DNA from 3 places in the Vibrio diabolicus genome. Region 3 is predicted to be linked to each of the others. Evidence: predicted binding sites of a transcription regulator. Region 3 holds the regulator's gene; each other region holds the start of a gene.
What was found. Region 3 encodes MetJ, which represses methionine synthesis genes. Its sites were predicted from a motif close to TTAGACNTNTANANGTCTAA; they were not measured.
Positions count from the first base shown of each region.

Region 1: a site for MetJ is predicted at 8,648-8,667, ahead of metA (homoserine O-acetyltransferase MetA). Genes of this name have one in related genera too.
Region 2: a site for MetJ is predicted at 2,848-2,867, ahead of metN (methionine ABC transporter ATP-binding protein MetN). Genes of this name have one in related genera too.

Region 1 covers NZ_CP042451.1:1,796,112-1,806,910, forward strand. Annotated here, with positions in the region: gene FR741_RS08655 (alanine/glycine:cation symporter family protein) at 1-1,228, shown strand, start outside; gene FR741_RS08660 (hypothetical protein) at 1,343-1,909, opposite strand; gene FR741_RS08665 (LysE family translocator) at 1,909-2,544, opposite strand; gene FR741_RS08670 (carboxypeptidase M32) at 2,767-4,239, shown strand; gene FR741_RS08675 (LpxL/LpxP family Kdo(2)-lipid IV(A) lauroyl/palmitoleoyl acyltransferase) at 4,310-5,260, opposite strand; gene FR741_RS08680 (APC family permease) at 5,957-7,384, shown strand; gene FR741_RS08685 (DMT family transporter) at 7,459-7,794, opposite strand; gene FR741_RS08690 (DUF6559 family protein) at 7,968-8,354, opposite strand; gene metA (homoserine O-acetyltransferase MetA) at 8,695-9,636, shown strand; gene pilW (type IV pilus biogenesis/stability protein PilW) at 9,815-10,540, shown strand.
Region 2 covers NZ_CP042451.1:2,466,911-2,477,709, reverse strand. Annotated here, with positions in the region: gene FR741_RS11815 (Zn-ribbon-containing protein) at 1-65, shown strand, start outside; gene FR741_RS11810 (MetQ/NlpA family lipoprotein) at 177-986, opposite strand; gene FR741_RS11805 (methionine ABC transporter permease) at 1,019-1,696, opposite strand; gene metN (methionine ABC transporter ATP-binding protein MetN) at 1,686-2,720, opposite strand; gene gmhB (D-glycero-beta-D-manno-heptose 1,7-bisphosphate 7-phosphatase) at 3,062-3,613, shown strand; gene treR (trehalose operon repressor TreR) at 3,717-4,664, shown strand; gene treB (PTS trehalose transporter subunit IIBC) at 4,843-6,267, shown strand; gene treC (alpha,alpha-phosphotrehalase) at 6,355-8,040, shown strand; gene FR741_RS11775 (hypothetical protein) at 8,142-9,041, opposite strand; gene FR741_RS11770 (winged helix-turn-helix domain-containing protein) at 9,173-10,693, opposite strand; gene FR741_RS11765 (YitT family protein) at 10,784-10,799, opposite strand, start outside.
Region 3 covers NZ_CP042451.1:338,374-349,172, reverse strand. Annotated here, with positions in the region: gene argE (acetylornithine deacetylase) at 1-508, shown strand, start outside; gene ppc (phosphoenolpyruvate carboxylase) at 781-3,414, shown strand; gene FR741_RS01690 (PadR family transcriptional regulator) at 3,840-4,379, shown strand; gene metF (methylenetetrahydrofolate reductase) at 4,454-5,356, opposite strand; gene FR741_RS01680 (bifunctional aspartate kinase/homoserine dehydrogenase II) at 5,618-8,026, opposite strand; gene FR741_RS01675 (O-succinylhomoserine (thiol)-lyase) at 8,039-9,202, opposite strand; gene metJ (met regulon transcriptional regulator MetJ) at 9,428-9,748, shown strand; gene FR741_RS01665 (malic enzyme-like NAD(P)-binding protein) at 9,861-10,799, opposite strand, start outside.

The DNA of each region.
Region 1 (10,799 bases), 1.5 Mb from region 3:
ATTCAGTAAAGATAAGTCATCTGATAAACAAGGTGACGTTTCTAGCTTTGCAGCACTTTGTACTGCGCTCTCAGCAACGATTGGTACTGGTAACATTGTTGGTGTTGCCACCGCGATCAAACTTGGTGGACCAGGTGCCCTATTCTGGATGTGGCTCGCCGCCCTTTTCGGAATGGCGACTAAATACGCCGAATGTTTGTTAGCGGTTAAATACCGAAGAGTAGATGATAAAGGCCAAATGATTGGTGGCCCAATGTACTATCTGCAATACGGTGTTGGCTCAAAAGCCCTCGCGATCATGTTTGCAGTGTTTGCTTTGGGTGTTGCTTGTTTTGGTATTGGTACGTTTCCACAAGTAAACGCGATTCTGGATGCAAGTGAGATATCTCTCGGTGTTGACCGTGAGCTCTCTGCCTTTGTACTGACTCTTTTGGTTGCTTTCGTAACTTTGGGTGGCATCAAATCCATTGCTAACGTTGCAGGAAAAGTGGTTCCTACCATGGCTGTATTTTACGTGTTGGCGTGTTTAAGCGTGATCATCATGAATGCAGACCAATTGTTCAATGCCGTTGAACTAGTGTTGGTATCAGCATTTACATCAACAGCAGCGACTGGCGGTTTCTTAGGTGCAAGTATCATGCTGGCGATCCAATCAGGTATCGCTCGTGGCGTATTCTCAAACGAATCTGGTTTGGGTAGCGCGCCTATGGCAGCAGCGGCAGCGAAAACAGACTCTTGTGTGAAACAAGGCCTGATTTCAATGACAGGTACCTTCTTTGATACCATCATTATTTGTACCATGACGGGCCTAGCCTTGATCCTTACTGGCGCATGGCAAAGCGACTTTTCTGGTGCAGCAATGACGACTCATGCCTTTGCGGTAGGTTTAAATGCGGATACATTTGGCCCAATGCTGGTGTCAATTGGTTTGATGTTTTTTGCATTCACAACCATTCTTGGATGGAACTACTACGGTGAGCGTTGCGTTGTGTTCCTCTTTGGTACAAAAGCGGTGCTTCCTTATAAGCTGATTTTCGTTGCTTTGGTGGCATCAGGCGCGTTCCTCCATCTAGACATGATTTGGCTACTCGCCGATATCGTAAATGGTCTGATGGCGATTCCTAACCTAATCGGTTTGATCGCACTGCGTCACGTCGTGCTGGCAGAAACCAAGCTGTTCTTTAGCTCAGCATCGCAATCTGATCAAATTGAAGCAGTAAAAGCTTAGTGACATGACAAGTGTTCAGTAATGAACCGTCAATCGCTGAAAGTAAATTGGAAATGGTAAAAACATAAAGCCCGCTGGTATTCAGCGGGCTTTATTTTATCTTAAGTTAAGCGGTTAATCTCTCAACCATTGATGCTCAACCTTTTCTCCACGTTCTTGAAAAAACTTCGCATTTTTTTGCTTGAATTGATCCGACTTCAGCTCTGATAGCGGCCAGTCTGAAAACGCCTCTGTTACGAACGAATCTCCAACCCCAACTTCAATCGATTCAAGATGCTTCCCGATGTAGCGATAAAAGTAGCTCTGCCCCAGTGCATCACAAACCATCGGCACATGTCTCATGCGTTGATGGTTGACGGATACTGAAGCCCAAGTTGTCGTTTTAGGTTCGCAACTTTGCTCTTTTACAACATCAACTTCAAATTTATTGTCCATTGTTGTCGAGACAAAAACGACAATACCGTCATTCATATACACACGTCGAAGTAATAGCTGTTTCGTATCTTGAGTTCGCGTCTGTTGTATTCCATTGGAAAATGGCTCGAAATAGCCCCAGTGCCAAGACCAAGTCATGCCACGTTGCGCAAACTGTACCTGTGGCCATGTCTGCCAAACAATGGCACCAACCACGCCAGTAATAAACACAACGAGCAATATCAAAAGGTGGTAAATATTGCGCATTACACGGGCTTTTCAATCAATAACTTTACGCCAAGTGCGACTAAGACAGCGCCCGTCGCCCCTTCCATCCACTTCATAAAGCTTGCATTCTTTAACAGGCTCTTAGCTGAGTTAAGTGCGCCAGCCAAACCACACTGCCAAACCATCGCAATAATAAAGTGCACGGATGCCATCATCATTGATTGAAGCAAAGGAGAACCTTCTGGATTCACAAACTGTGGCAAGAACGCCAAGTAGAAAACTGCCGTTTTTGGGTTCAAGACGTTAGAAAGAAAGCCCTCTCTAAAAGAGCGTTTGCCATTAAACACTTCATGAACCTGCTCAGTCACTGACAAACCATTCTTCGACGACATCAGGGCTTTTAAACTGCTCAGACCAAGCCAAATAAGATAAGCTGCACCAATCATTTTTACGATTTGGAACAACTCTGCAGATTGCGCCAGAATGGCCGAAATTCCAACCGCTGAAAAGAAAGCATGCACAAATAAGCCAAAGCAAATCCCTAAACTGGTTGTACATCCGTCTTTTAAACCCGCGCGACTGGTATTACGGATAACAAGGGCCGTATCTAAACCCGGCGTTAGCGTTAAAATAGTGATGGCAATAATAAATGCCTCAAAATTCAAGATATCCATATTATCGTGATAATTAATTGTTAATCCGTCATCAATACCGTCAATCCACGAGATTCGCAAGCTTCTTTTTTAAGAGAGCTATACAACTGAGTGAATTTATGGACAATGAGTGACGATTAATTGTTAATTATTAGTAAATTAACGCAGGTTGTTTCGTGCAACTCGACGTAAAGGACCCGTTATCGGGTGTTTAGGGAAAGAACAAAGAATAAGAGTAGTCACATGAAAGCATTTACAAAACTCATTGAACATTCCAAAAAAGTGGCAAACTTTGAGCACCTCTCTTCCATCATAGGTTGGGACCAAGCAGCGGTCATGCCATCTGGTGGCGCTGAAGCGCGCTCCAATGCTATGGCAGAACTTGATGTACACATCCACTCATTAATGACTCAGCCACACTTGGGCGAACTTTTCGCTCGGGCAGAAGAAGAGACGCTATCTGCAAGTGAAAAGTCCATCCTACGAGAAATGAAACGTGAATGGCAACAAGCTAACTTGCTACCAGAATCATTAGTTCAAGCTCAATCTCTTGCTGGCTCCAAATGTGAACATGCATGGCGTACGCAACGCGGAGAAAATGACTGGTCTGGCTTTGAAAAGAACTGGGCAGAAGTCGTCAAACTATCGCAAGAAGAAGCGCAAATTAGAGCCGAAGCAAACGGCACAACGCCTTACGATGCCATGCTTGATATTTATGAACCAGGCACAACGTCTGCATCGTTAGACACGCTTTTTGCTGACGTAAAAACGTGGCTACCTTCCTTGATAGACGAAGCGCTTGAAAAACAGCAATCAGACAACATCTTATTGCCAACTGCGCACTACCCTGCGGAAAAACAAAAAGCGCTGGGACTGGAAGTCATGAAGCTACTTCAATTCGATTTTGAACACGGTCGGCTTGATGAAAGTGTCCACCCATTTTGTGGCGGTGTACCAACAGATGTGCGTATTACAACACGTTATGATGAAAGCGAGTTTGTCCAATCATTGATGGGGATCGTCCACGAAACTGGCCATGCCAGATACGAGCAAGGGCTACCAAAAGATTTAGCAGGAACACCAGCTGGTCAAGCCCGCTCTATGGGAATTCATGAGTCACAGTCGCTCTTCTTTGAAATGCAAATAGGACGAAACAACGCATTTATCGACCACCTTGCTCACATGGCTTCCAAGCATTTTTCTGGGGATGAATTTGAAAAAGACAATCTAGCCAAAATCTACACTCGAGTAGACAAAGGCTTTATTCGCGTAGATGCGGACGAATTAACATACCCTGCCCACGTTATTCTTCGATACGAAATTGAACGTGATCTTATTAACGGTGCCATCAAGCATACAGACGTACCAGAGCTCTGGAACGAAAAAATGAAAGCGTATTTGGGACTCTCAACGGAAGGCAATTTCAAAAACGGCTGTATGCAGGACATTCATTGGACAGATGGAAGTTTTGGATATTTCCCGTCTTACACTCTCGGTGCGATGTACGCAGCCCAGTTCATGGCCGCAATGAAGCAAACAGTAGATGTGGACGCGGTTATTCGCTCTGGCGATCTGACGCCGATATTCGATTGGCTGTCGAAGAACATCTGGAGTAAAGGTAGCTTATTAACAACAGATGATCTCGTAAGAGAAGCAACGGGTGAAACACTAAATGCTAAGCACTTCCAAGCGCACCTAAAAGGCCGCTACTTGTAAATAGAAAAAGAATAGAACGTAAAAGCCCAAGGTTCGTATGTTCCTTGGGCTTTTTTAAGCTCTTTCTATGCTATGCCAAGCTAGGGATAAGTCTGGGCTTGTACAAACAATCCTCGCCTTCAGGTCTGGTTTTAAACCGACGGTGCAGCCACATATATTGGCTCGGACTTGCCATGATTGACGTTTCAACTATCTTATTCACGAAAACTGCCGCACCTTGAGGATCTTCTTTCGGGAAACCGTCGACTGGCGCACTAATCGTCAAGGTATAGTGTCCGTCTTTTCCTCTTACCATCGTAAAAGGCACGATGGCACAATCTGTCGAATCAACCAGCAGACTTGTACCTGTCGTCGTGCAAGCATTTTTAACGGCAAATAATGGCGCAAACGTTGAGCGTCGGTTTCCATAATCATGATCCGGTGCATACCAGACCCGCTCACCCGTTCTAAGCGCTTCAAGCATGGCTTTAACGTTCTTGCGATCAATAAGCGTACGATTAGAGCGAGAACGCCCCTTGTATTGAAAGTAATCAAAACACGGATTGTTGTTTGGGCGATAAACACCAGTTCCAGACTTTTTAATGCCAAAAGCACGAGCACCTAACTCTAAGTTCATCGAGTGTACGGCCAACATTAATGCCCCTTTGCCTGATTTTTCTAAAGCCTGGAGGTGCTCCATTCCTTTTATCGTAACGTGTTTGTTTACCCGTTTATCAGACCAAAACCATGCCATCGCCGTCTCAAATAGCGCAATACCTGTATTGTCGATATTGTCTTTTAAAATTGCTTCGCGTTGGCATTCTTCCATCTGAGGAAAGCAAAGTTCAAGATTGCGCCTAATCGTAACTTGACGTTTTTTCATGATTCGCATAGCTAAACGGCCAATGCCACGTCCTAATGCTAACTGAACTTTGAAAGGAAGGAGACTGAGTAAGTACATCACGCTGATGATAATTAAGGTTCCCCAGTAACGAGGCAAAAGAAATTCAGCCTTGAATTCAGGCTTTTGGTATTTATTCATGTGAGTATTGTCAGATGTGCCCATCTATAAGTGATAAAAACAATGATAATGGACTGCACTTTTATCATTGATAGCGCTAATAACATAAATTAAAGCGCGCGGATTCTATGGTTCTTCGACACACTACACAATAAGAACTTTGCAGAAATATGTAGGGGGATGAAAAAGCAGCAAAGATGAATCACCACGTTAACATCGATTGGAGTGATTAATCTACCGCACTTTCATAAAGTTTGGACAAACATAACTTTGTGTTTTCAATGCGCTAGATAATGGTGTTTTTTTAACCCCATAATGCAGCTATCATGAAAATAACAATAAACATGATAATCATTACCCTGAACAAGTAAGACAACTTTCCGGTGCCACCTTTTGGCGCTTGGTTACAGCATCCCATTGTGTTTCTCCATCGTTTCATTTCGATATGGCATTAATGTACTCCTTGACCTTAGGGGAAAGTCAAACCTTTACCTAAAGGTTCTAATTTATCGCTATAAGTGTTTATTTATCCGACATATCACTCGTTTATATCCCATGGAAATAAAGCGCGTTGTTTTCAGCTCATTTTCGGATAAATACATACCGTTTTTCGCTATATACCCACTATTTATGAGGAATCTACAATACGCGAGTCTTACTTGTAGCACGCTACTTTTACAACCTAGAAGCTGTGCGCTCATCCATTAAAGGTATCGAATGAGCAATATCGTTAAATCCGCCGTTAAATTGAGTGTTTTCTCTATCATCATGATCACCGTAACTTCGGTCGACAGCATAAGGAACATTCCTGGGGCGGCTTTGTTTGGTAGCCATGCCATCTCTTTCTTCTTACTTGCTGGGTTCTGTTTTTTTGTCCCTACAGCGCTAGTGTGTGCTGAGCTAAGTACCACTTATCCAGAGCAAGGTGGTGTATATCTTTGGGGCAAAGAAACACTAGGGCCAAACTTTGGCTTTGCCACCGTGTGGTATCAATACGCTGAAAATATTGTTTACTATCCACCTTTAATTTCATTCATTGTTGCAACGGGGGCCTACCCTTTTTTCCCAGACCTGGCGCAAAACAACATGTTTATGTTGGTGATGATTAATGTGATTTTTTGGGCGTTAACTTTAGTTAATATCTTTGGCTTGCGCCTCTCTTCCCTGATTACAAATGTATTCGGCACCCTAGGTTTGATATTTCCGATTCTATTGATTATCGGATTAGGCGGGTACTGGGCGTATACCCATCCTGGTGAGTCTCATATCTCGCTTCGCCACGTATCTGACTGGTTGCCGGACCTTTCTCAAGATGGGATCGGAGCGGGTTTTACTGCGGTAGTTCTTTCACTGACAGGCCTTGAAATCACGACCTCTTATGCAAGCGAAGTCGAAAATCCGCAAAAAGCCTATCCCAAAGCTCTGCTGATCTCCACAACCTTAATCTTGGTTTCTCTGACGGCGTGCTCACTGTCTATTTCTTCGGTCGTCTCAAGTGACCATTCTAGTTTGAGTGAAGGAGTGATACTTGCCTTCAAAGCTTTTTTTGATGATCTGCACCTCTCATTCCTGCTGCCTGTCATTGCCCTTGCTATTGTTTTTGGCACGCTTGCAAGCCTGAATAACTGGATAATCGCCCCAACTAAAAGTCTGCATGTTGCCGCAAAAGATAGTTTCATGCCGATGTCGCTCGCCAAAGAAAACCGCAACCAAGCCCCCGTCTCATTGTTGCTCTTGCAAGGCACGATTGTTAGCGTGCTCTCTTTGGTTTTCATTTTTGTTCCTAACGTCAATCAAGGCATGTGGTTATTGAATATCCTGATGACTCAGCTCTATATGGTGATGTACATCTGTATTTTTGTTAGCTTTTTGGTCTCACGCTACAAACACGCAGATATTGAGCGCCCATTTCGAGTTTCGGGCGGAAAAATAGGAATGTGTTTAGTGGCTGGGTTAGGCTTGATGAGTTGCTTGGTGACGATTGTTGTATCTTTTGACGTGCCAGCAGGAATTAGCGCAAAAACTGGTGCATATGCACTGATATTAGGATTTATCACATTTAGCCTCCCAGCGTTCGCCGCCGTGATGTATCGCAATCGAAAACATCGTCAACAAAGCAAAATGCTTGAGGTACTAGTAAGTTAACTATTGGATTGACATTAAAAAGCCGCAGCAATTTCTCGCTACGGCTTTTTATTTGGCATCACAAGTAGTGTTGGTTATCCGTGTCCTACAGTCTTGGATAACAGATTCACGATCATCACACCAGTGAGGATAAACCCAATACCAACAATCGCAGGCACATCTAGCCGCTGTCCATAAACAAAGTAGCCAACCGTAGCAACTAAAACAATACCCGCTCCACTCCATATGGCGTAAACAACCCCAACAGGCATCGTTTTTACCGTGACGGAAAGCAAGAAGAAAGCAATGCCGTAACCAATCAGAACGACTGTGCTAGGCATCATTTTCGTAAATTGCTCTGTTTTGGGAATATAGGAAGTGGCAATCACTTCACATACAATCGCGATCGACAGCGCCAACATTGGCGGCATAGAGACAAGCATTTTGAACATAAGGCATTAACGCTCAACAGAAATGTAACCGACAACACGTCCGGATAATTAGGTCGCGCATTATACCCAACTCATCTCTCGATGGAATACCTCTTACTCAAGCAGCTTCAAAATGCAGGATTCACAGCGTGATCACTTGAATATAGAGACATTCACACGCCATCGCTTTCACTCACTTCTTGATGAGTAAGCGACAGGCCTGCTTTTTCGTGCTGCCGGGCAATTTCAAAGTAGATGTGCATATCAATTGGCTCTGGTGTATTGAGCAGCATCTTGCCCACTTCTCGTTGAAAGTGACCATAATTACCTAACTCATCCGTCAACCCTAACTGCTCGTAAGAAGCTTCATTGGCAAACATTCCATAGGCATACTGATAATGACTTAGATCCTTGCTCTTATCATAACCAAGCTCTTGAAGGGCTTGATCAATTTCTTTCGGCGTATAAGTGTCTTTATCGCCAAACAAGCGCAATAGTACGCTAGGAACCTCTTGAGCGATGCTCTGAATTTTTGTCTTTCTTTTAAAAATACCGAACATAATGTCCTCCACTGACGATGTTTCCAAATACACACTTTAATGCATATTGGTGAGCTAATTGTTTTTAGTATGGCTCATTAATCTGAGACTTCCTTACAACGAAATCACTTTCGCATATTAACGTGATCACATAATTACCAGCAAATAGTACGAACAGCGTTTCAAACATATCTCATCAGAAACTCCGCTCTAGTCACAATTGTGTGACAGCTTCGAGCTCGGTTTACCATAATGTAAAGAGTAGATTGAAAAGTCATATTTCGTATCGACATCTAAACTTAATTAAGTTAGCTTTAGAAGTATAGACGTCTAGATTGACTATGCTTAGGGAGAGAAAGTCGTGCCAATTAGAATTCCAGATCAATTACCAGCCACCGATGTGCTAAGGACAGAGAACATCTTCGTAATGAGTGAAACGCGTGCTGCGAGTCAGGAAATACGTCCTTTACGAGTGCTGATCCTGAATCTGATGCCCAAAAAAATAGAAACTGAAACTCAGTTTTTGCGTCTACTCTCAAACAGCCCATTACAAGTCAATGTCGAGTTATTGCGCATTGATAACCGCCCAAGCAAAAATACGCCAACCGAACATTTGGATACTTTTTATCGTCAATTTGAAATGGTGAGAGATAAAAATTTCGATGGCATGATCATTACTGGTGCCCCACTAGGTTTGGTTCAATTTGAAGATGTCATTTATTGGGACCACCTAAAAACCATCATGGAATGGGCAAAAGATCATGTGACATCGACTCTTTATGTCTGCTGGGCAGCACAAGCAGGGCTGAAGTTGCTCTACGATCTACCTAAAAAAACGCGTAAAGAGAAACTTTCAGGCGTGTACCATCACCAAATTCATCATCAATTCCATCCTATGTTACGTGGGTTTGATGACACATTTTTAGCGCCTCATTCACGCTATGCCGACTTTTCACCTCACTTTTTAGAAGAACATACCGACTTAGACATCCTAGCCACATCGGATGTTGCAGGTGTTTATTTAGCTACAACAAAAGACAAGAGAAATGTGTTTGTTACTGGGCATCCTGAATACGATTCGCATACCTTACATAACGAATATATCCGCGATTTAAGCGAAGGCATGGAACCAGCCATTCCCGTCAACTACTATCCAAACAACAATCCTGATAATCCACCAATTGCCAGTTGGAGAAGTCATGGACATCTCCTCTTTTTAAACTGGCTGAACTACTGCGTTTACCAGCAAACACCTTATGATCTTGATCACTTCAGTGAAGACGCTTTTACTAAAGACGATTAACCTCAAAGCACGCAAACAAAGCGCTTATGATGCCTAAATGTAATATGTGAACCAAGCCGCCATATGGCGGCTTTTTCATACCAGTTTGCAAACCTGATCGCATAGTGTTTTTTCCTCAATAGGCTTTTGCTACGTAATTCATATCATGCTGGGAGATTCAGGGATGTAGGGACAAAGAATGAAAACAACAAAGCTCGGTGCACTACTATTAATCTCTCAGTTTGCACTTGTGGGCTGCGTGACGGTGAAAGAAGATGGTAGCCCTGTCGTTAAAGCCGATCCTGTAGCAATGGCAGAATCACGTATCGCACTTGGCCTAGGTTATTTAGAAGGCGGCAATATGATTCGCGCGCATGATAACTTGCAACAAGCCTTAACCCACGCACCTCAATACTATCGTGCTCAGTTATCGATGGCTCACTACTATGAAACGGTTGGTGAAGATGCTAAAGCCGAGCAAATGTATAAACGCTCTCTACGCCAACACACCAAAAACGGTAACGTGCTCAATAACTACGGCACCTTTCTTTGCAAGCGGGGTGACTTCGAGAAAGCCGATCAAATGTTTAATCGAGCCATTGAGCAACCTTATTACTATCTCATTCCGGCCAGTTATGAAAACGCCGCATTTTGCGCGTTGAAGTCACAAGATAAAGACAAAGCGAAATACTACTTCGCCCGAGCTATTGATCATGACCCTCATAGGCCAAAATCTATTTTGCAGCTAGCCAAGCTAGAAATTGATAGCGGCAATTACACTGAAGCCAGAATTCGATTAATGAGATTTAATCAAATGTATGGCGTTAAGAAACCCTCTTTACAGCTCATGATTCAACTTGAACGTGCAGCAGGTAATGAAGCACTCGAGAAAAAATATCAAAAGCAATTGGAGAGATTTTCTTAACACGACATCATGATAAAGAAGGTGTACTCGCTCACAGACACTACTGAACTTGACTAAGAATCCAGTGAATTAAAACCCACGGTGAAACATTCATCCTGTACATAAACTTCAAATTCGGTACTATTTGAACGGAATAAGTGACCAAGTCACGTTATAAAAGTGCGCTAGTAGAACGAAATTTGTACATCATACTGTTTCTACTATTGATTTGGGGCGCATTGATAAATGCTAAATATTACTGACATGCACCAGAAGGAAG
Region 2 (10,799 bases), 1.1 Mb from region 3:
TATTTCACTTTAAGTGTGATGACTGCCGAATCGTGTCGAATATCTCTTGGGACCACCTAAAGTAACTAATTGAGGTTAGTTAAATGGTTAGATAGAGAAATAAAAAGGGCTGATGTTTTCACATCAGCCCTTTTATGTTCAGACTATTATTTTCAGTACGGTTTAGAAAAGTGGGATTACCAACCTTTCACTACGCCGCCTTTGAATAGCTCTTTTGCCGCTTCGTAAACTTCTTCCGTTTGATAAGCTTTTACGAAGTTTTGTACGTTTTGCGCATTAACATTTTCTTCGCGAGCAACAATTAGGTTTACGTATGGTGAGTCTTTATCTTCAACGAACACGCCGTCACGCTCTGGCGATAGGTCGATAGAGCTTGCGTAAGTGGTGTTGATGATAGATAGCGTTACGTCATCCAATGAACGTGGAAGTTGTGGCGCTTCTAACTCAATGATTTCGATATTTTTAGGGTTGCCTACGATGTCACGTACTGTAGCGAGTAGACCAACGCCATCACGTAACGTAATCAAACCTTGTTGCTCAAGAAGCAGCAGTGAGCGACCTAGGTTTGTTGGATCGTTTGGTACTGCGATGCGTGCGCCATCTTGGATTTCATCGATTGACTTCACTTGCTTAGAGTAACCAGCAATAGGGTAAACGAATGAGTTACCCGCGATAGCCAGTTTGTAGCCGCGGTCTTTCACTTGTTGGTCTAGGTATGGTTTATGTTGGAACGCATTCGCGTCTACTGAACCATCATCCAGAGCGGCATTTGGCGTTACGTAATCGGTAAATGTTACTAACTCAACGTCTAGGTTGTACTTTTCTTTTGCTACTTTAGCTGCCACTTCGGCAACTTGTGCTTCAGCACCAGCAATAACGCCAACTTTTACTTTATTTACGTCTACTTCTTTGTCGCCACAACCCGCTAGAACAAGAGCAGAAGCGGCTGTTGCTACAGTCAAAAGACCTTTAAGGCTAAATTTCATCTTTATCTCCTTATAATTTGTATTTTCAATGCTTATCTGTGGTCTACACGGCGCACCACTGCGTCACCGATAGACTGAATAATCTGTACTAGAACAATCAGCATCACGACAGTCACAGCCATGATAGTTACATCGTAGCGGTGGAAACCGTAACGGATGGCTACGTCGCCGAGGCCGCCGCCGCCTACCGTGCCCGCCATGGCCGAGTAGCTAACGAGAGTGACTAAGGTGATCGTTACTGAGTTAACAATAGTCGGCATTGCTTCAGGTAGTAGAACTTTTGTGATGATCTGTGTTGGTGTCGCCCCCATTGATTGTGCCGCTTCCACCAAGCCTGTTGGTACCTCTAACAAAGCACCTTCAATAAGACGGGCAACAAACGGAATGGCACCAATAGTCAGTGGGACGATTGCTGCGGTTGTACCGATAAAGGTTCCAACTAGCATTTTTGTCACTGGAATAATCGCAACCATCAGGACGAGGAATGGCACAGAACGACCAATGTTAACGACAGCGCCTAAGCTGCTATTTAGTTTGGTGTTTTCAAGTAGGCCGCCTTTCTTAGTAATATGGAGGATTACGCCTAATGGAATACCCACGGCAAAGCCGACTAATCCGGCAACCGCAACCATGTAAAGCGTTTCCCACGTTGCACCTAAAAGTAGTTTGCTGTTTAAACTCAGCCATTCAGAAATTGTGTTAAAGGACATAACCAAGTACCTCTACTTTTACGTTGTGCTTACGCAGGTATTCCAATGCTGCGTTATCATCTTCTTCGTTACCAAATAGCTCTGCGACCATCATGCCGAATTTCACGCCGCCAGCGTAATCAAGATCGGAGCTCAAAATACTCACATCAATATTGTATTTACGAGAAATTTGCGACATTAACGGTGCATCGACGGTTGCGCCAGTAAACTCTAAGCGAACCAACGGGTAGCTGCCATCAACACGCTCTGCTTGCAGACGTGCTTGGTAATCTTCAGGAATGGATAGATCCAGCGTTGAGCGAATGAATTGGTGCGCCAGCTCCGTTTTAGGGTGCGCGAAAATATCGCCAACGGTGCCTTTCTCCACCAACTCACCACCACCGATGATCGCCACTTCGTGACAGATGCTTTTTACCACTTCCATTTCGTGGGTAATCAGTAGAATCGTGATGTTGAGTTTGCGGTTGATCTCTTTCAATAGCTCAAGGATAGATTGAGTCGTTGCAGGATCCAGTGCGCTAGTGGCTTCGTCACACAGTAGTACGCTTGGATCGGATGCCAATGCGCGAGCAATCGCCACACGTTGTTTTTGGCCGCCACTTAAGTTCGATGGGTAGCTCTCGTGTTTGTCGGCTAAGCCAACAAGTTTTAGTAACTCAGTGACTTTTGTTGTGATTTGCGATTTGTCTTTGCCTGCCAGTTCCAGTGGTAGCGCCACGTTATCAAACACAGTACGAGACGAGAGCAGATTAAAATGCTGGAAGATCATGCCGATGTTACGGCGCGTTTCGACCAACTGCTTTTTGCTGAGTTTTGTTAAATCAATGCCATCAACGATGATGGAGCCAGATGTTGGTGCTTCTAACATGTTTACGCAGCGGATCAGCGTACTTTTACCAGCACCAGATGAACCGATAACACCGAAGATGGTGCCCTTGGCGATGTGTAGGTTAATGTCTTTCAGGGCAAGGATTTCCTTACTGCCTTGGTAGAACACTTTATTGACGTTTTTTATTTCTATCATGTTTCAACCTGCCCAAAGATACGGGGAACTTCGCTGTCAAAAACGGCCTTTGACAGAACTTAATGTTGAGCTTTATCTCACTTCTCAGTTGATGCTATGGGTTAACCAGAATGAAGTCAATAGATATTTTTACGTCTAGACGTCTAAATGTATGGATGTTCTGTTTTGAAGAGAATGAGGAGTAAGTTACGAGGAGAAGATAAGTGGAGAGCCCACTCAGAATTACCGATTCTTGCCCAACAAATCAACTGTTTTGTCGAGGCCTAGAACGAATTAGATAGTGTTGAAGTTTATAAGGTATGTAATAATCTGATTAAACCGAGTTAATAGAGAAATATGTTTTGGCAAAACCTGCTGTTTTTATCGATCGTGATGGCGTGATAAACGTTGACCACGGCTACGTTCATGACGAACATGATTTTGAGTACATTGATGGTGTATTTGAAGCGACGAAAGCGCTGAAAGATCAAGGTTACCTCTTAGTGCTAGTGACGAATCAATCGGGCATCGCACGTGGTAAATTCAGTGAAGACCGTTTCTTGTCTCTGACTCAATGGATGGACTGGAACTTTGTTGATCATGGTGTTGAGTTTGATGGTATCTACTACTGCCCACATCACCCTGAACATGGCATTGGCGATTACAAGCAGGATTGTGATTGCCGCAAGCCTAAACCTGGTATGTTTATCTCTGCTCGCGACTTCTTGAAAATCGACATGGAAAAATCTGTGATGATTGGTGATAAAGCCGAAGACATGATGGCAGCAGAAGCCGCGGGCGTTGGTACCAAGATTTTGGTGCGCACAGGTAAGCCTGTTACTGAGCAAGGCGAAGCATTAGCAACGGTTGTGCTTGATAGTGTTGCTGACGTGCCTGCATATCTAAAGAAATAATCTGCACAATTCGCATATTTAAGGGAAGCGTTTGCTTCCCTTTTCTCTTATTACTGTTAAAGTTCAGTCACCTAAGCATTCATCCACTCTAGTTTGATCACTTATGAGCAAAAAACTCACTATTCTTGATATCGCGAAATTGGCAGGCGTTGGCAAATCAACAGTAAGCCGTGTGCTTACTAACGATCCAAAAGTGAAACCTCAAACGCGAGAGAAAGTAGAGCAAATCATTCGTGAATCTGGTTATGTACCGTCCAAATCTGCGCAATCAATGCGTGGCGGTAGCCAAAAAGTCATTGGTGTTATCATCTCCCGTCTGGACTCACCATCCGAAAATCGTGCTGTTGGTACAATGCTCAATGCATTGTATTCCGCTGGTTATGATGCGGTGATCATGGAGAGTCAGTTTGACCGAGACAAAACCAATGAGCACTTGAGTGTGCTTAAGCGTCGCAATGTGGATGGCGTGATTGTATTTGGGTTTACTGGATGCGATGAGCAAGCCTTAGCCGAGTGGGGCAATCGCATTGTGGTGATTGCGATGGATACCGATAACGTCTCTTCCATCAATTATGATAACCAAGGCGTGATAGACATGGCTTTGTCTCACCTTGAGCAGCAATCTTTATCTCGCATTGCTTATATTGGTGTTGATCCCGAAGATAAAACCACAGGCTTGGCTCGTTTAAATGCTTACAAAGCTTGGTGTCAGCGCAAGCAACTTACGCCTTGCTTCCAAACCGGTAAGCTTAGCCATGAAAGTGCTTATCAGTTGGTGGACCACGTTCTGAAAGCAGACACGCAAGCTATTGTGTGTGCCAGCGATACCATTGCATTGGGCGTAATCAAGCGTCTTCAAGAGTTAGGTCGTGAAGACGTGGTCGTGACAGGCGTGGGTGGTAACGAGTTGCTTTCTTTCCTTTTCCCTAAAGTATTTAGTGTCGATCCTGGTTATACCCTTGCGGGTGAAAAGTCCGCTAAAATGCTGATTAATCAATTAAATGGCGATGAAGAAGTCGTTCACTTCACTCAACAACCTATTTGCCGCTAATCCACACTACAACGATTTGCTCTAAAATTATACTGTGATCATTCTCAATTAATGGGACTGTTCCCATTTTGTTTTTTGTCTTTGAGTGGCAATATTAAAATTAAGAAATGGGAATGTTCCCATTTATAAAAAAATAAAATGATGAATCGAATGTATCCAATACAGGGTGGACAAAGTTATGAGTAAGATTGCGCGTAAAGACGTGGAGCGTCTTATTGAGCTGGTCGGGGGGCCGGACAATATTGCCAGTGTAAGCCACTGTTTAACTCGCTTGCGTTTTGTTCTAAACGATACGGACAAAGCAGATACAAAACAGTTAGAAGCATTACCGATGGTGAAGGGCTGCTTTACCAACGCAGGTCAATTCCAAGTCGTCATCGGCACTGAAGTTGATGAGGTTTACAAAGTACTGATCGAGCTAAGCGGTAAAAGTGAAGCGAGCAAAGACGAATCCAAGAATGCTGCTCGCCAAAACATGAATATCGTTGAGCGTGGTATTTCCCACCTTGCAGAAATCTTTGTACCACTGTTGCCTGCGATCATTACTGGTGGTTTGATTCTTGGTTTCCGTAATGTGATTGGCGACATCAAAATGTTTGATGGTCAAACCCTAACGGAAATCAGTCAGTTTTGGGCGACTGTTCACTCATTCCTATGGTTAATTGGTGAAGCGATTTTCTTCTTCCTACCCGTTGGTGTGTGTTGGTCGACCGTGAAAAAGCTCGGTGGTACACCGATTCTGGGTATCACGCTTGGTGTAACTTTGGTTTCGCCGCAGTTAATGAACGCCTACCTGATTGGTAAGCAAGTACCTGAAGTGTGGGACTTTGGGTTGTTTGCGATTGAGAAAGTCGGTTACCAAGCGCAGGTGATTCCCGCGATGTTAGCAGGTATCGCACTAGCGTTTATCGAAACACGCTTAAAACGCATCATTCCGTCTTACCTTTACCTAGTAGTAGTACCGTTTGTTTCTATCATTGTGTCTGTGATTCTTGCGCACTCTATCATTGGCCCATTCGGTCGTATGTTGGGTGACGGCGTAGCATTCGCAGCAAAAGCAGCCATGACGGGTGACTTTGCGATGATTGGTTCAACCATCTTCGGCTTCTTATACGCGCCACTTGTGATCACAGGTATCCACCACACAACCAACGCCGTTGACTTGCAGTTGATGCAAGAATTAGGTGGCACGCCGATTTGGCCTTTGATTGCACTATCGAACATTGCTCAAGCATCGGCAGTGGTTGGCATCATTATCATCAGTAAAAAGCAGGATGAGCGTGAAATCTCAGTGCCAGCAGCGATTTCTGCCTACCTTGGCGTAACAGAGCCGGCGATGTACGGCATCAACTTGAAATACAAGTTCCCAATGTTGAGTGCGATGATCGGTAGTGCATGTGCTGCTGCTATCTGTGGTAGTGCGGGCGTCATGGCGAACGGTATCGGTGTGGGCGGCTTGCCGGGCATCTTATCTATCCAGCCGCAGTTCTGGGGCATCTTTGCTCTGGCGATGTTGGTCGCGATGGTGGTACCCGCTGCATTAACGTTACTTCTTTATAAGCGTGCACAAGCGAAAGGTGAGCTTGAGGCGGCAAACGCGTAATTCAATTTGAGGCAGTGACTTGGCTGCCTCCTCCTATTTTTCTTTTCAAATTTTAAGTTTCCGATTACTGGTAAGTGAGTGTTAGAAATGGCTATGACCAAGCATGATGAGAGCTGGTGGAAAACCGCAACCATCTATCAAATTTACCCAAAAAGCTTTTGTGACAGCGGCAGTAAAGGCACGGGCGATATTAAAGGGATCATTTCTAAACTGGATTATCTAAAACATCTCGGTGTGGATGCGATTTGGCTGACGCCAGTGTATCAGTCTCCAATGGTTGATAACGGTTATGACATCTCCGATTACTACGCGGTCAACCCCGAGTTCGGCACGATGCAAGATTTCGATACCCTGTTGTCAGAGGCTCATCAGTTGGGCATTCGAATCATCATGGACATCGTGGTCAACCATACTTCGACAGAACACAAGTGGTTCCAATCTGCGTTAGGTGATAAAAACAGCCCTTACCGTGATTACTACATCTGGAAAGATCCGGTTGATGGCGTAGAGCCCAACAACTGGCAATCGAAGTTTGGAGGCAATGCTTGGGAATTGGATGAAGCGACAGGGCAGTACTACTTGCACCTTTTTGCTAAAGAGCAGGCGGATTTGAACTGGGAAAACCCAGTGGTGCGCGAAGAAGTCAAAGAAGTCATCAGCTTCTGGGCAGACAAAGGCGTGGATGGTTTCCGTCTTGATGTCATCAACCTGATTTCTAAACAACAAGATTTCCCAAGCGATGATATTGGCGATGGCCGTCGTTTCTATACTGATGGTCCTCGCGTGCACGAATATCTGCAAGAAATCAGCGAAGCCGTGTTTCAAAAATACGGCAGCGTGACGGTGGGTGAAATGTCTTCCACCACGCTAGAGCACTGCCAGCAATACTCTTCGCTAGACGGCAAAGAGCTATCCATGGTGTTCAACTTTCATCATCTGAAAGTCGATTATCCGAATGGTGAAAAATGGACTAAAGCGCCTTTTGATTTCATTCAGTTAAAGCAGATCTTCAACCATTGGCAAACGGGCTTAAATGGCAAAGGGTGGGGGGCGTTGTTCTGGTGTAACCACGACCAGCCACGCGTTGTGAGCCGATTAGGTAACGACGAGCAATACCGTGTTGAATCTGCCAAGATGCTTGCGGCATCAGTGCACATGATGCAAGGCACACCTTATGTTTACCAAGGGGAAGAGATTGGCATGACCAACCCAGGTTACACTGAGATCAGCCAGTACCGCGACGTAGAAAGCACCAACATGTACGACATCATGGTTAACCGCGATGGTGTATCACACGAGGAGATGATGGCGATTTTGGCGCAGAAGTCGCGTGATAACTCACGTACGCCAATGCAATGGAATAGCCAAAAGCACGCTGGTTTTACCGAAGGCACACCGTGGCTTGAAGTGGCGCAGAATTACTCTGAAATCAACGCAGAAGCAGCGGTTGCTGATTTGAACTCGGTGTTCTACTTCTACAAACGTTTGATTGAGCTACGTAAACAGGTTCCGGTGATCACCGATGGCCGTTATGAAGATTTATTGCCAGAGCATCAACGCATTTTTGCTTACGCTCGCCAGAACGACAAACAAACGCTGCTGTGTATCAACAACTACTACGCTGAAGAGGTGGAATGCGTTCTGCCAGAGCGTTTTGATATGAATAAAGCGAAAAACTTGCTATCCAACTATCAAAACTCAGCGAGTGCAGTCGCGTCAAACCATCAAGTATTACGACCTTACGAAACTCGTATTTTATTGATAGAAGAATAAACTCGGGTGTCACCCCCTAAGATTGATGTTCGAGATAAAGGCTTTGGTGTGCTCCCCAAAGCCTTTTTTATTGAGATGCGAGATACTTGTGGAGTACAGGCTTATTTTGTTTCAATTGCTGTTAGCAGCACTTTCTCTTCATTGATTTGTACTTGTTGTACTTTTAGCAGCTCGATTTGCTCAATCAGACCTAAGCTCGGGTTAAACCAACGTTCTGCCGAAGTGGCGAACTCCATTGAGTCCATATCATTGCAGTTTAGGTTGTAAGTATTTTCTTCCGTCAGGTACGCCGCTTCAATTTTCTTGCTTGAAATCGAGAACGTTTTACGTACGCCAGTCTCTCGGATTTGCTGTTGCCAAACCACTTGGCAAGATGCTGTCATTGGCAGGTTTTGCACCCACTCATGATCTTCAAAACTGTCTAGTAGGTTGTGAACTGCGTAGCCTGTTAGAGTGGTTTGCAGAGATATGGTCTCTTCACCGATATCAATGTTCGGGCTTTTCTCTTTTACGTCGTCACCGTTGAGACGGAAAATAGGGCTGCTGTGCATCAGCATGGCAACAAACTGCTGGTTAATGGAATAAGCATCGGTGACTTCATGAAGTGCGCCATCAGAGCCTGCAAAATAAAGCGTATTGCCCTCTTCATCGTCGTTGTACTGTTCGTCAGAATAGTAGAACTGTTTGGCGCCGTAGTTCACCAAGTCATTAACCAACTGGACCATTGCTTCGCTGTTTGGGATTTGTGCCAATGCTGCCAACAATTGCTCGTTATCCATCGCTTGGAAACTCAGTTTCATCTCGCCTTCAGGTTGGCCATCCAGGCTAAACGCGTAGTTTAGTTGTGTGCTTGGCGTGGGAGCGAAGATTGAGTTTTGAATCGCGATGTCGAAACTTTCTTGAGGCACTTTGTTTGGATTAGCACTGCCAGAAGATGAACCACCGCCACAGCCGTAAAGAGCCAGAGTTGCTGCTGCGATAAGCGTCATTTTGTTTAGCATGGTTTACATTCCTGATTGATTAGGCCGCTTCATGTTGGGCCGTTGCTTGAATGCGAGCATGCTAAGTTTAATGAGCTAAAAAGGGCAAAAAACAAAAGCTAATAGGGCTTAACGAAAGCTTAATTTTATGTTTAGGTCTTTGTTTTATTTGGGCTTATTTCGTTAGCTACGTTGGTGCAATACTCGTTGATGAGCGCTTTCCATCGGCTGATAATTTCTTGATCGGTCAAACTGACATGCAACGTTTTCCATGGTTGAAGGCAAGTTTCTTTCGATTCAGATTGAGAAAGACGTTCAAACAATGTCTCGGAAGGTAAAACGCGCAGCAGTGCCACCAGTGATTCCATGTAGTTGAGACGGAACTGTTCGAGTTTGTTTTGTTTATAAGCGATGTGAGACACAAACGTATAAATCAGCGCGTTTTGAATACGTGAGTCGCCATCTGGAGTGGTCAGCAGAACTTTTGCTCGGTCTAGGTTACCTAGTTTGAAATGCAATACGCCCAACCAGAGGCTTAGCTCATCTGGCAAAACATCGAACGACGACTGCACTTGCGTCAAATACGCTTCCAGCTTTTGAGGTTCTTGCTCGTACAAAGCGAGATGCCTTGCGGTTGTGATCGCTGCAAACTCATCAGCTTGTTGGAGAGGTTGGTTAGAAAAGACATTCTCAAACAGCATTTTTTGATGAACGTCTGACAGCTGCCATGTGCTTGCCGAAGGTGCAGGCAAGTTGAAGTATTGCGCGACATCTGAGTGAATTTGGAAGATATCCGATTGTAGGTCGGATAAGCGCAGTGTGTATTCGTTGCGAAACGCCAGTTTCCCTGTCGCAGGATAAATAAGGTTCATCTGAGCTTTCAAGGTGCCTTGCTCTGCGCCGTCTTTTAACTCTATGTTGAGTTCGTAATCACTGGTCTGCATGTTTCGCGCGCCAGGGAAATACGGCGTATGACCGATAGGATCAAGAAAGTAACTGGGAGCGTCTTGGTTGGCGATGTCGGTGTATGGATATTCGACCTGTTGTTGCAGCAAGATGGCTTTGACCAGTATGCGATATTTTCTTGCTTGGGAGCCAATCGCATCGACACGGTTGAGCAGCAACTCGACTTTGGGGATAAGTAACTGATGACGTGTTTGCTGCGTTGAAATCTCTTGGCGTTGCCATAACAAGCTTGCGAGCGTCACGCTACAAACCACAAGTACGGCACATAAGCTATAAGCCAAAATCAGCTTGATGTTCTTACGGTTCGCAACTTGAGCTGTAATAGCACGTCGATGGTTTTTCGCTGGTGGCACTAAACGGATATTCGCTGGGTTTAGAAAGTAACCTTTGCGAGGATAAGTGACCAAGAGCTTAGTCGCATCGTACTCGGGGAGATGCTGTTGTAGCAGCGCACGTAAGGTGCTAATGCGGTTAGTGAGTACATTCTTAGAGATGAATTTGCTCTGCCAAATGGTTTCGATAATGGTATCGGCAGAGAGCGGATGTCCCACGCTTGTTAGCAGCAGCTCTAATAACTCAATGGTACGAGGTTCGAGATCAATCGCGACAGTGTCTTGATGAAGAGTTTGTGTCTTCGGATTATAGACCAACTCGCCAATCGCAATACAACTGTGAGTTTGTTTGGCTTGTTGCAAAAAATCGCGCATACCGCACCGCGTTATTTGGAAATGGCGAAATATTATATAGCGATTGGAGCGCGAAATCTTATAAATTGCGCTCCAATTATCATCAAAAGTTTATGAACCGTAGGTC
Region 3 (10,799 bases):
TGCCATGATGCAACTGCGCGATAAATTGGTGAAAGAATACCACCATCCGGGTTTTGCCATTCCAAGCCCTACCCTAAACCTTGGACACATTCACGGTGGTGACAGCGCTAACCGTATTTGTGGTTGCTGTGAGCTGCACTATGATGTTCGCCCACTACCAGGGATCAGCCTGGATGGCCTAGAAAATATGCTGCGCGGAGCATTAAAAGAAGTCGAAGCAAAGTGGCCTGGACGCTTGGAGATAATTCCCTTACATGAACCAATTCCGGGTTACGAATGCCAACATGACCACCCATTTATCGGTGGTGTTGAAGAGATCTGCCAAACCAGTTCAGAAACCGTGAACTACTGTACTGAGGCGCCCTTCTTACAACAGCTCTGTCCAACCTTAGTTCTCGGCCCCGGTTCAATTGACCAAGCGCACCAACCGGATGAGTTTCTCTCATTTGATTTTATCGATCCCACAATTGATGTGCTTTCAAAGGCAATGGTCAAGTATTGCTGTTAATACACGAATAAACTCAAAAGTCAGTGCAGCTCGATTGAGCTGCATCTTTTTATCTTCACAATTTAGCGCTAGCCTTAACACTTCTTTAACTTGTTATTTTGTAATTAATTTTCACTTCTTATTCTACAGCTGCCGTAAATTTGCTCTAAATCAGGAGACAGCGGAATAATTGCAAACTTAGTCTGCTTTATTTGACTATAACTGGTGCTTTTCGCTAGATTGGAGTCTTAACAAGGACAATGGATGTAGTTTTTTTACGAGGCAGGACGACAATGAACGAGAAATACGCCGCACTCAAAAGTAATGTGCGCATGTTAGGCCACTTATTGGGTAACACCATTCGCGATGCCCATGGCGAAGAAATCTTCGAGAAAGTGGAAACCATTCGTAAATTATCCAAATCAGCTCAAGCAGGAAATCAAGCAGACAGGGACAGCTTGATCGAAGAAATCAAACATTTACCTGATGAGCAACTAACGCCCGTTACCCGTGCGTTTAACCAATTTCTAAATCTCACCAATATTGCTGAGCAATACCACACGATTTCACGCCACTGTGAAGAACACATTTGTGAACCAGACGCGATTAACTCGCTGTTTTCTAAACTGGTACAAAACGATGTGAGCAAACTGGACACTGCGCAAGCGGTTCGTGATCTGAATATTGAATTGGTCTTGACGGCTCACCCAACGGAAATCACGCGTCGCACGATGATCAACAAGTTGGTCAAGATCAACGAGTGCTTATCAAAGTTGGAACTGAGTGATCTTTCTTCTAAAGAGCGCAAGAAAACCGAGCGTCGTTTAGAGCAACTGATCGCGCAAAGCTGGCATTCAGACGTAATTCGACAACAGCGCCCTACTCCGCTGGATGAAGCAAAATGGGGTTTTGCAGTCGTTGAAAACTCACTATGGGAAGCGGTGCCAGACTTCTTACGTGAAATGAATGATCGTCTGAAGTCTTACCTAGGTGAAGGTTTACCAATTGATGCGCGCCCTGTGCACTTCTCTTCTTGGATGGGGGGTGACCGCGACGGTAACCCGTTCGTCACTCATAGCGTGACGCGTGAAGTATTGCTTCTGTCTCGTTGGAAAGCCGCAGATCTTTATCTCAATGACATCAACGAGTTGATCAGTGAACTGTCTATGACGGTTTCAAACGATCAAGTTCGTGAACTTGCTGGCGAAGATCAGCACGAACCATATCGTGCAATCCTGAAACAACTTCGCTCACTATTGAACGAAACCAAAGATATTCTCGATGCTAAAATCCATGGTCAAAAACTGGCCGTTAAAGCTCCGTTGCAAAAAGTCGAGCAACTTTGGGAACCTCTGTATGCCTGTTACCAGTCGCTAAATGAATGTGGCATGGGTGTGATCGCAAATGGCTCTCTACTGGATACATTGCGCCGCGTAAAAGCATTTGGTATTCATCTTGTTCGCCTTGATATCCGCCAAGAGAGCACGCGTCATTCAGACGTATTGTCTGAATTAACCCGCTACTTAGGCATTGGTGATTACGAGCAATGGAGCGAGCAAGATAAGATTGCTTTCCTAACCAACGAACTCGCATCTAAACGTCCTCTTCTGCCTCGTGATTGGGAACCATCAGAACCTGTCAAAGAGGTTTTGGACACCTGTAAGATTATTGCAGCACAACCGCGTGAAGCATTCGGTGCCTACGTTATTTCTATGGCACGCACTGCATCGGATGTGTTAGCAGTCCACCTACTTCTGCAAGAAGCTGGCTGCCCATATCGTATGGATGTTTGCCCGTTATTCGAGACGCTAGACGACTTGAACAATGCAGAATCGGTCATCAAACAGCTGATGGGTATCGACCTATACCGTGGCTTTATCCAAAACCACCAAATGGTCATGATTGGTTACTCTGACTCAGCGAAAGATGCGGGTGTCATGTCTGCAGGCTGGGCTCAGTACCATGCGATGGAATCGTTAGTTAAAGTGGCGGAAGAAGAAGGTGTTGAACTGACTCTATTCCACGGTCGTGGCGGTACAGTAGGCCGCGGCGGCGCGCCAGCACACGCAGCACTTCTGTCTCAACCACCAAAAAGCTTGAAAGGTGGTTTGCGCGTAACAGAACAGGGCGAGATGATCCGCTTTAAACTGGGCCTTCCAGATGTCGCCGTAAACAGTTTTAACCTTTACGCGAGCGCGATTCTAGAAGCCAACCTATTGCCACCGCCAGAGCCAAAACAAGAATGGCGCGACTTAATGGAAGTGCTATCAGAAGTTAGCTGCGAGTCTTATCGCAACGTAGTTCGTGGCGAGCCTGATTTTGTGCCTTACTTCCGTCAAGCGACACCAGAGCTCGAGCTCGGTAAGTTGCCACTTGGCTCTCGTCCTGCAAAACGTAACCCTAAGGGCGGAGTAGAAAGCTTACGTGCAATCCCGTGGATCTTCTCGTGGAGCCAAAATCGTTTGGTGCTTCCAGCATGGTTAGGTGCGGGTGAAGCGATTCAATACTCGATCGATAAAGGCCACCAAGCGCTGCTCGAAGAGATGTGTCGTGAATGGCCGTTCTTCTCGACTCGCCTTGGCATGTTAGAAATGGTGTACTCGAAGTGTAATATCGATATTTCTCGCTATTACGATGAGCGATTGGTGGATGAATCACTCCGTCCACTCGGTGAAAAGCTTCGCGCTCAGCTTCAAGAAGATATCAAAGCAGTACTGAATGTAGAGAACAACGAAAACTTGATGCAGCATGACCCTTGGGGACTCGAATCGATTCGCTTGCGCAACATCTACGTTGAGCCATTGAACATGCTACAAGCCGAGTTGCTATACCGTACACGCCAAACCGAAGAAGCATCTGCAAACCTAGAAGAAGCGCTAATGGTGACAATTGCTGGTATTGCAGCTGGCATGCGCAACACAGGCTAATCGCTTCATTTGTAATAAAAAAGCTGAGCAAGTGCTCAGCTTTTTTTTGGCGCTGGATAATTGCGCAACCAAAAGGCAGTTTAATAAACTATAAAAAACCCAAAAATTACCACACAAAAAGAATAAAAAACCACAAGTTAACACTATTAATTATTATGTTAGTTTTTTAGGGTAATTTTGTCCTACTATTCCACTTCATGCTTATTATTTATATACTACTTGCCTGCTGAGAGCTCATAAATCCAATCATACCTGCTCCAGCCATGATGGGACTCCCCATCTCTCTAGGTGATAAACGGCTTTAAGGTGACAGGACCAACATTGTTGGTGCTACTTATACATTAAAAAACTCAAGTGCCAGAAAGAGCACAGCTGAAAGTATAAGTAGCTTGTTTACAAGTTTATTGACCATTTGGATTGAAGACATGTCATTACCACACGTAATCTTAACTGTTCTTAGCACTCGCGACGCAACCGGTTACGATATCACTAAAGAATTCTCTGCTAGCATCGGTTACTTCTGGAAAGCAAGCCACCAACAAGTGTACCGTGAACTCAATAAAATGGCCGAGAAAGAGCTGGTTACTTGCGTATTAGAACCCCAAGAAGGCAAACCAGACCGTAAGGTTTACTCCATCACAGATGCTGGTCGCAGCGCTTTAGGAGAATGGTTTGATCAACCAACTGCACACCCGACTGTTCGTGATGAATTTTCAGCGAAATTGATGGCATGTGCCGTTCAACCATCAACACCTTTCCGTGATCAACTCGCCGAACTGGTTGAAGAGTCTCGCAAACTGGTTTCTCACTACAAAGAAATTGAAGCGGCTTACTACGCAACGCCGTCAACTTTAGACAAACAAGCTCGCCTAGAGCGTTTAACGCTTCGTCGTAACCTACTGTTACGTGAAACGTGGATCACTTGGGCTGAAGAAGTCCTAACAGAACTTGAAGTGATTGGTTAATTTCCTTTTACTTTGAGACAACGAAAAAGGCTTGCCACTCGGCAAGCCTTTTGTCTTTTTGAAACCCGGTCGATTTATGCACCTACTGCAGCGCGAGGACGAACGCCTAGCGTATGACATAAAGCGTAAGTCATCTCTGCACGGTTTAGGGTGTAGAAGTGGAAATCCTTAACGCCTTCACGACTAAGTACGCGCACCATATCAATAGCTTGGCTTGCTCCTACAAGCTGACGAGTCACCGGATCATCATCCAAGCCTTCGAACTGTTTACTCATCCAGCCTGGTACTTTCACATTGTTCTGCGCAGCAAAGCGAGAGGCTTGCTTAAAGTTCGACACTGGCAAAATACCAGGGACAATTTCCACATCAATTCCTGCCGCCACACAGCGATCGCGGAAACGAAGGTAAGACTCGACGTCAAAAAAGAACTGAGTAATTGCACGGTTTGCGCCAGCATCAACCTTACGTTTTAGGTTCAATAAGTCAGACTGCGCACTTTTAGCTTCAGGGTGAACCTCAGGAAATGCGGCAACTGAGATATCAAAATCGTGACGTGATTTCAGCAACTCAACCAAATCCGAGGCATACATGTCAGGCGCACCGCCACCAGGAGGAATATCACCACGCAGAGCAACGATATTTTCAATGCCATTATTCCAGTAATCATCGGCAATATTAATCAACTCTTCGCGAGTCGCATCAATACAAGTGAGGTGAGGAGCAGCAACCAATCCGGTTGTTGCTTTGATTTCTTTAATGATGGAGTGCGTTCTGTCACGCTCGCCAGAGTTCGCGCCGTAAGTCACAGAAACAAATTTAGGTTGGAGCGTTTTAAGACGGTGCACTGAATTCCAGAGTGTCTCTTCCATCTTCGCGCTGCTTGGTGGAAAAAACTCAAATGATACATTGATGTTGTCTGACAACTCAGCAATATTCTGGTTCAAGGCGTCAATATGGCCTGCGTGCGTGTATCCCATCTTACTCTCCCTGTGGCACTCCGCCACGAAAACAAATTCCTTAAATCGACGTTTAGACGTCTATATGTCTACAGAATGTATTGAATACGATTTAATGTCAACCTTGTAATTATGAATTTTTCTCAAGTTAATAATGAGGATAGTTCAAGTTATTACTTGAACGTTATTTCACCACTTATCACAAGCCGATACTTCAGTATGGCACTGAAGGAAAAATAAAAAACCCTGGTCGGGTTCCAGGGTTTTAGGTATCTCGCAACTTTAGAATAAACCGGCTAATCGGTTGAGGTCGGATTGAATCGCGCCGGCTGTCACTTCTCTTCCTGCGCCAGGCCCTCGAATAACGAGTGGGTTATCTTTGTACCACTTACTTTCAATGGCAAAAATGTTGTCGCACGGCAGAAGGTTGGCGAGCGCATGTTCACGAGATAACGCTTCTACTCCCACCGTCGCTTTACCATTTTTTTCTAAACGCGCAACGTAGCGAAGCACTTGATCGTTTCTCTGTGCTTTTGTCAGGCGCTCTTGCAGTATTTCACTCAACAGCCCTCCGTTATCGAAGAAGTCATCGATACTAAGTTCTCTTAATTCTTCTGGTACTAGAGATTCAACCTTAACGCTGCCCGGCTCAATATCGAGACCAGACTCTCGAGCTAAGATAACCAGCTTACGCATCACATCTGAACCATCTAAATCAGAACGAGGATCAGGTTCTGTTAAACCTTGCTGCCAAGCGAGGTCGACTAAATCATTAAATGGTACTGAGCCGTCAAATTGTTGGAATAACCATGATAACGTCCCAGAGAAAATACCCGATAGAGCAACGATCTCATCCCCACTTTCACGTAGATCTCGCACGGTATGGTTTATTGGTAACCCCGCACCAACCGTCGCGTTGTACAGCCAATAACGACCAATTTTAGCGAATGCATCTTGAACCTGATGGTAATACTGGCTATCAGCCGAACCCGCCACTTTGTTAGCGGAAATCAAATGAATGCCCTGCTGCGCAATTTCTACATAGCGCTGAGCTAAGTCTTTGCTCGCTGTCACATCAAGCACTACGGCTTCATCGTAATTTTTTAGCGCTCCTAAGTGAGTCAACCAAGACCCATCGTTTGCTAGGCCTTCATCATCAAATCGTTCAGCAACACTTGCTGCATCAATACCTTGCTCATCGAACCAGTAGGTTTGACTATCCACGACCGCTACAAGGTCAAAGCTCATTCCATGACGTTTTTCGAGTTCACCTTTTTGAGTTGCAAATAAATTTAACCAGCTAGAACCAATGTTGCCCTTGCCACATAAAGCCACCGCCACGCGCTTTTGCGCTTGGAACAACTGGCTATGAATCGTTTGAACCAACACTTCGGTATCAGTACGACGCAAAACGGCGACTAAACTCAGCCCCGACTCAGTTTCAGAAATAAATTCAACCGGAGAGTGTTTTAATTTCTGATAAAAACCAAAACAATGGTTGGCGTTTTTCGTAACGCCAGCGCCTACCGCCGCTAAGAGAGAGTAGCCTTCTTTGAGCTTAATCTCCGCTTCAACCGCAAGCTCTTGTAAGTGTTTCAGTGCGCCACCGGCAATTTCTGCGGTATACGCCAAGCGCAACGTGTGTTGATCGGGCTGTGCCTCAAATGCCAATGGCTCCAATTGCGCTCGCTGCAACGCTTGTAATACATCATTCTGTGTTTTTTCGAAGTCGTGCCCATGCATGAAAGACAGCTGCACCAATAAAACATCATCCAGCGAGGTAATAATTTTAGCGCCACGGCCAGACGCTAAGACACGCTCAATACGAGTAGAGCCCGATTCCGGCAGATAGCTACACTTGAGGTTGAGATCCATAGTACTTTGCGCCACAGGCTGAAGTGTACGACTGTGTAGGACTGGGGCGGCTAAACGGGCGAGTTCGCTGGCTTCATCCAATCGAAGTAACGGTAACAGACACGCGTCTGCCACCAAACGCGGATCGGCACTATAGACACCGGCAACGTCACTCCAAATGGTGACTGTGCTCACTTCAGCCAGAGCACCAATGACAGTTGCAGAATAGTCAGAGCCATTACGACCAAGTAAAATGGTTTCGCCCGCCTCGTTCTGAGCCATAAAGCCAGTAATTACCACACGTTTATGATTGTGTTGCGCGAGAACTTCTTTTATCAAAGGATATGAACGAGCGCGATCAACTTCAGGTTGAGTCCCGGCTTCCGCACGTAAAAACGCTCGTGCATCTTGTGCAACAGCGGGGATAGAACGTTGAGATAATAACGCGGCCAATAGGCGAGCAGACCAAACTTCTCCGTGTCCTAGTACCGCGGCTTTTTGCGCGCCAGTGAGTGGTGCTGTCAGCTCAGATAAGGTACTGAACTCATCATGCAGTAACGCTAATAGTTCTTCTTGTACTTCATTTTCCAACAAGTTTTCTATTAGCTCCGTTTGGAACTGCCTTAGGCTTTGAAGTGCTTCATGCGCGATTCGGCCATCTTTGTCTAGCCCTTCCTGGAACTCAATCAAGCGGTTAGTGGTTTTTCCTGCCGCCGAGACGACCACAAGATCATTTTCCGTCGAATACTCCTTAAGAATATCCACAACGCGTAAATAGCATTCTGGGTTTGCTAAGCTACTGCCACCAAACTTATGCAGCTGACGTTGTAAAGTCATTATTATCGTCTCCTATTGTTGGGCAGCTTTAGCGAATGCTTGCTCTAAATCTGTGATGAGATCTTGTGCATCTTCCAAGCCGACAGACAAACGCAATAGTTGATGCGACACCCCCGCTTCTGCAAGTGCTTCCTCTCCCATAGCGCGATGCGTCATGGATGCCGGATGACAAATCAAGCTTTCAACTCCACCTAATGACTCAGCCAATGAAAACAGTTGGAGCTCTTTAACGAACACTTTTAACTGCTCAAACGAACCGGCAAACTCAAAGCTCAGCATAGAGCCAAAACCAGTTTGCTGCTTTTTAGCAATGTCATGACCCGGGTGCTCCGGCAGGCTTGGATGATAAATGGTTTTAACTAACGCTTGCTTCTGGAGATAAGCCAGTACCTGCTGTGAACTCTCTTCATGCACTCGCATGCGAGCACCAAGTGTACGAATACCTCGCAGTGTCATGTAACTATCGAAAGGTGTGCCCGTTGCGCCAATACAATTGCCCCACCATGCAAGCTCTTCTGCATGCGCTTCTGTTTTGGTGATGATCACGCCACCAATCACGTCTGAATGACCGTTGATATACTTCGTTGTGGAGTGAATGACGAAATCTGCGCCCAAGTCCAAAGGCTTTTGGTACACGGGTGTCAAAAAGGTATTGTCCACCGCGACCAATGCCCCAACTCGCTTCGCTTTTTCACAAGTCTCAGAAATATCCACCACGCGAACCAGAGGGTTTGATGGGGTTTCTAACAAGATGAGTTTTGGTTTTTGTGCTAATGCTGCATCCAAAGCTTGCTCGTCTGATTGATCGACAAACTGAACCTTAAAATCACCTTTGTTGGCTCGGGTATTAAAAAGACGATAGGTGCCGCCATAACAATCGTGAGGAGCAATAATGAGATCATCAGGGCCAAGAAAAGCGGACACCCATAAATTTAATGCCGACGTACCGCAATTCGTGACAACCGCTCCTTTTCCAGACTCGAGTTCAGATAACGCACTTTCCAACAGTCCGCGGTTTGGATTTCCAGATCGCGTGTAATCATACTTAGGTACTTCACCAAAAGCAGGAAAACCATAGTTAGTGGAAAGATAAATAGGTGGAACGACAGCGTGATATTGGCTGTCTGATTCAATACCAGTGCGTACTGCAATGGTCGCAGGTTTGCGAGAGCTCATGGGTGTATCCTTTCACGGGTAATGACTTCTAAATAGGAATGCGCTATATCTAATGAGTAAAATAAAGTGATCAACACGCTTCCTTTGCTGTTCTGTTCACTTTACTCGTCAAAAAATGAGACGTCAACACTTCTAGACGTCTATATGTCTTTGCTTATGGCGGTAAATGCAGCTAAAATCAGCACCTAAATTATTTTTAACCGATTACATAAATGAAGGTGTGCAATGGCTGACTGGAATGGCGAATACATTAGCCCATATGCAGAGCACGGCAAAAAAAGCGAACAAGTAAAAAAAATTACCGTCTCTATCCCGCTAAAAGTTTTAAAAGTGCTAACTGATGAGCGTACTCGCCGTCAGATCAATAACTTACGCCATGCAACCAATAGTGAATTACTATGCGAAGCATTTTTGCACGCGTACACAGGTCAGCCACTTCCAACAGATGAAGACCTTCGTAAAGACCGTCCAGATGATATTCCAACAGAAGTAAAAGCACTGATGACGGAAATGGGCATCGAATTTGAGTCGTTTGACGAAGAGTAAAAAGCGAGACTGGAGGCTTCAGATAGCAATTCTTATCTCGAGCCAAAAGAATGATATAAAAAATGGGACGCGATTGCGTCCCATTTTCTGTACATCACATCTAATAGATATATTACTCTGCCATGTAGTTTTCAGGCATCTCGATACGAGCAACACCTGAATCAACTGCCGCCTGAGCCACAGCTTTTGCAACACGTGGCAGTAAACGTGAGTCCATTGGTTTTGGAATGATGTAGTCTGCACCAAACTCAAGCTTATCGACGCCTGCGGCCTTCAATACAGTTTCAGGTACAGGCTCTTTTGCTAGCTCACGAATCGCCTCAACGGCTGCAAGTTTCATTTCATCATTGATTTCACTTGCGCGCACATCAAGAGCACCACGGAAGATGAATGGGAAACACAATACGTTGTTTACTTGGTTCGGGTAATCACTACGGCCAGTCCCCATGATCAAATCATCACGAACAGCGTGGGCAAGTTCCGGCTTAATTTCAGGATCTGGATTCGAACATGCAAATACGATTGGCTTATCTGCCATCAGCTTCAACGCTTCCGCTGGCAATAGGTTTGGACCAGATACACCTAGGAACAGATCCGCGCCTTCAATCACGTCTTCTAATGTGCGTTTGTCCGTGTTGTTTGCGAATAGCTGCTTGTATTCATTAAGATCATCACGACGAGTGTGGATCACACCTTTACGATCCAGCATGTAAATTTTTTCGCGCATTGCACCACATTTAATCAGCAGCTCCATACACGCAACGGCTGCAGCGCCAGCGCCAAGACAAACGATCGTTGAGTCTTCAAGCTTCTTACCTTGAAGTTCGATCGCGTTCAGCATGCCTGCCGCCGTTACAATCGCAGTACCGTGCTGATCATCGTGGAATACTGGTACATCACAACGCTCAATTAAACGCTTTTCAATCTCAAAGCAATCTGGTGCTTTAATATCTTCAAGGTTGATACCACCAAAGGTGTCTGCAATGCTTGCAACAGTATCAACAAATTCATCGATCGTGCGATGCTTAACTTCAATATCAATCGAGTCAAG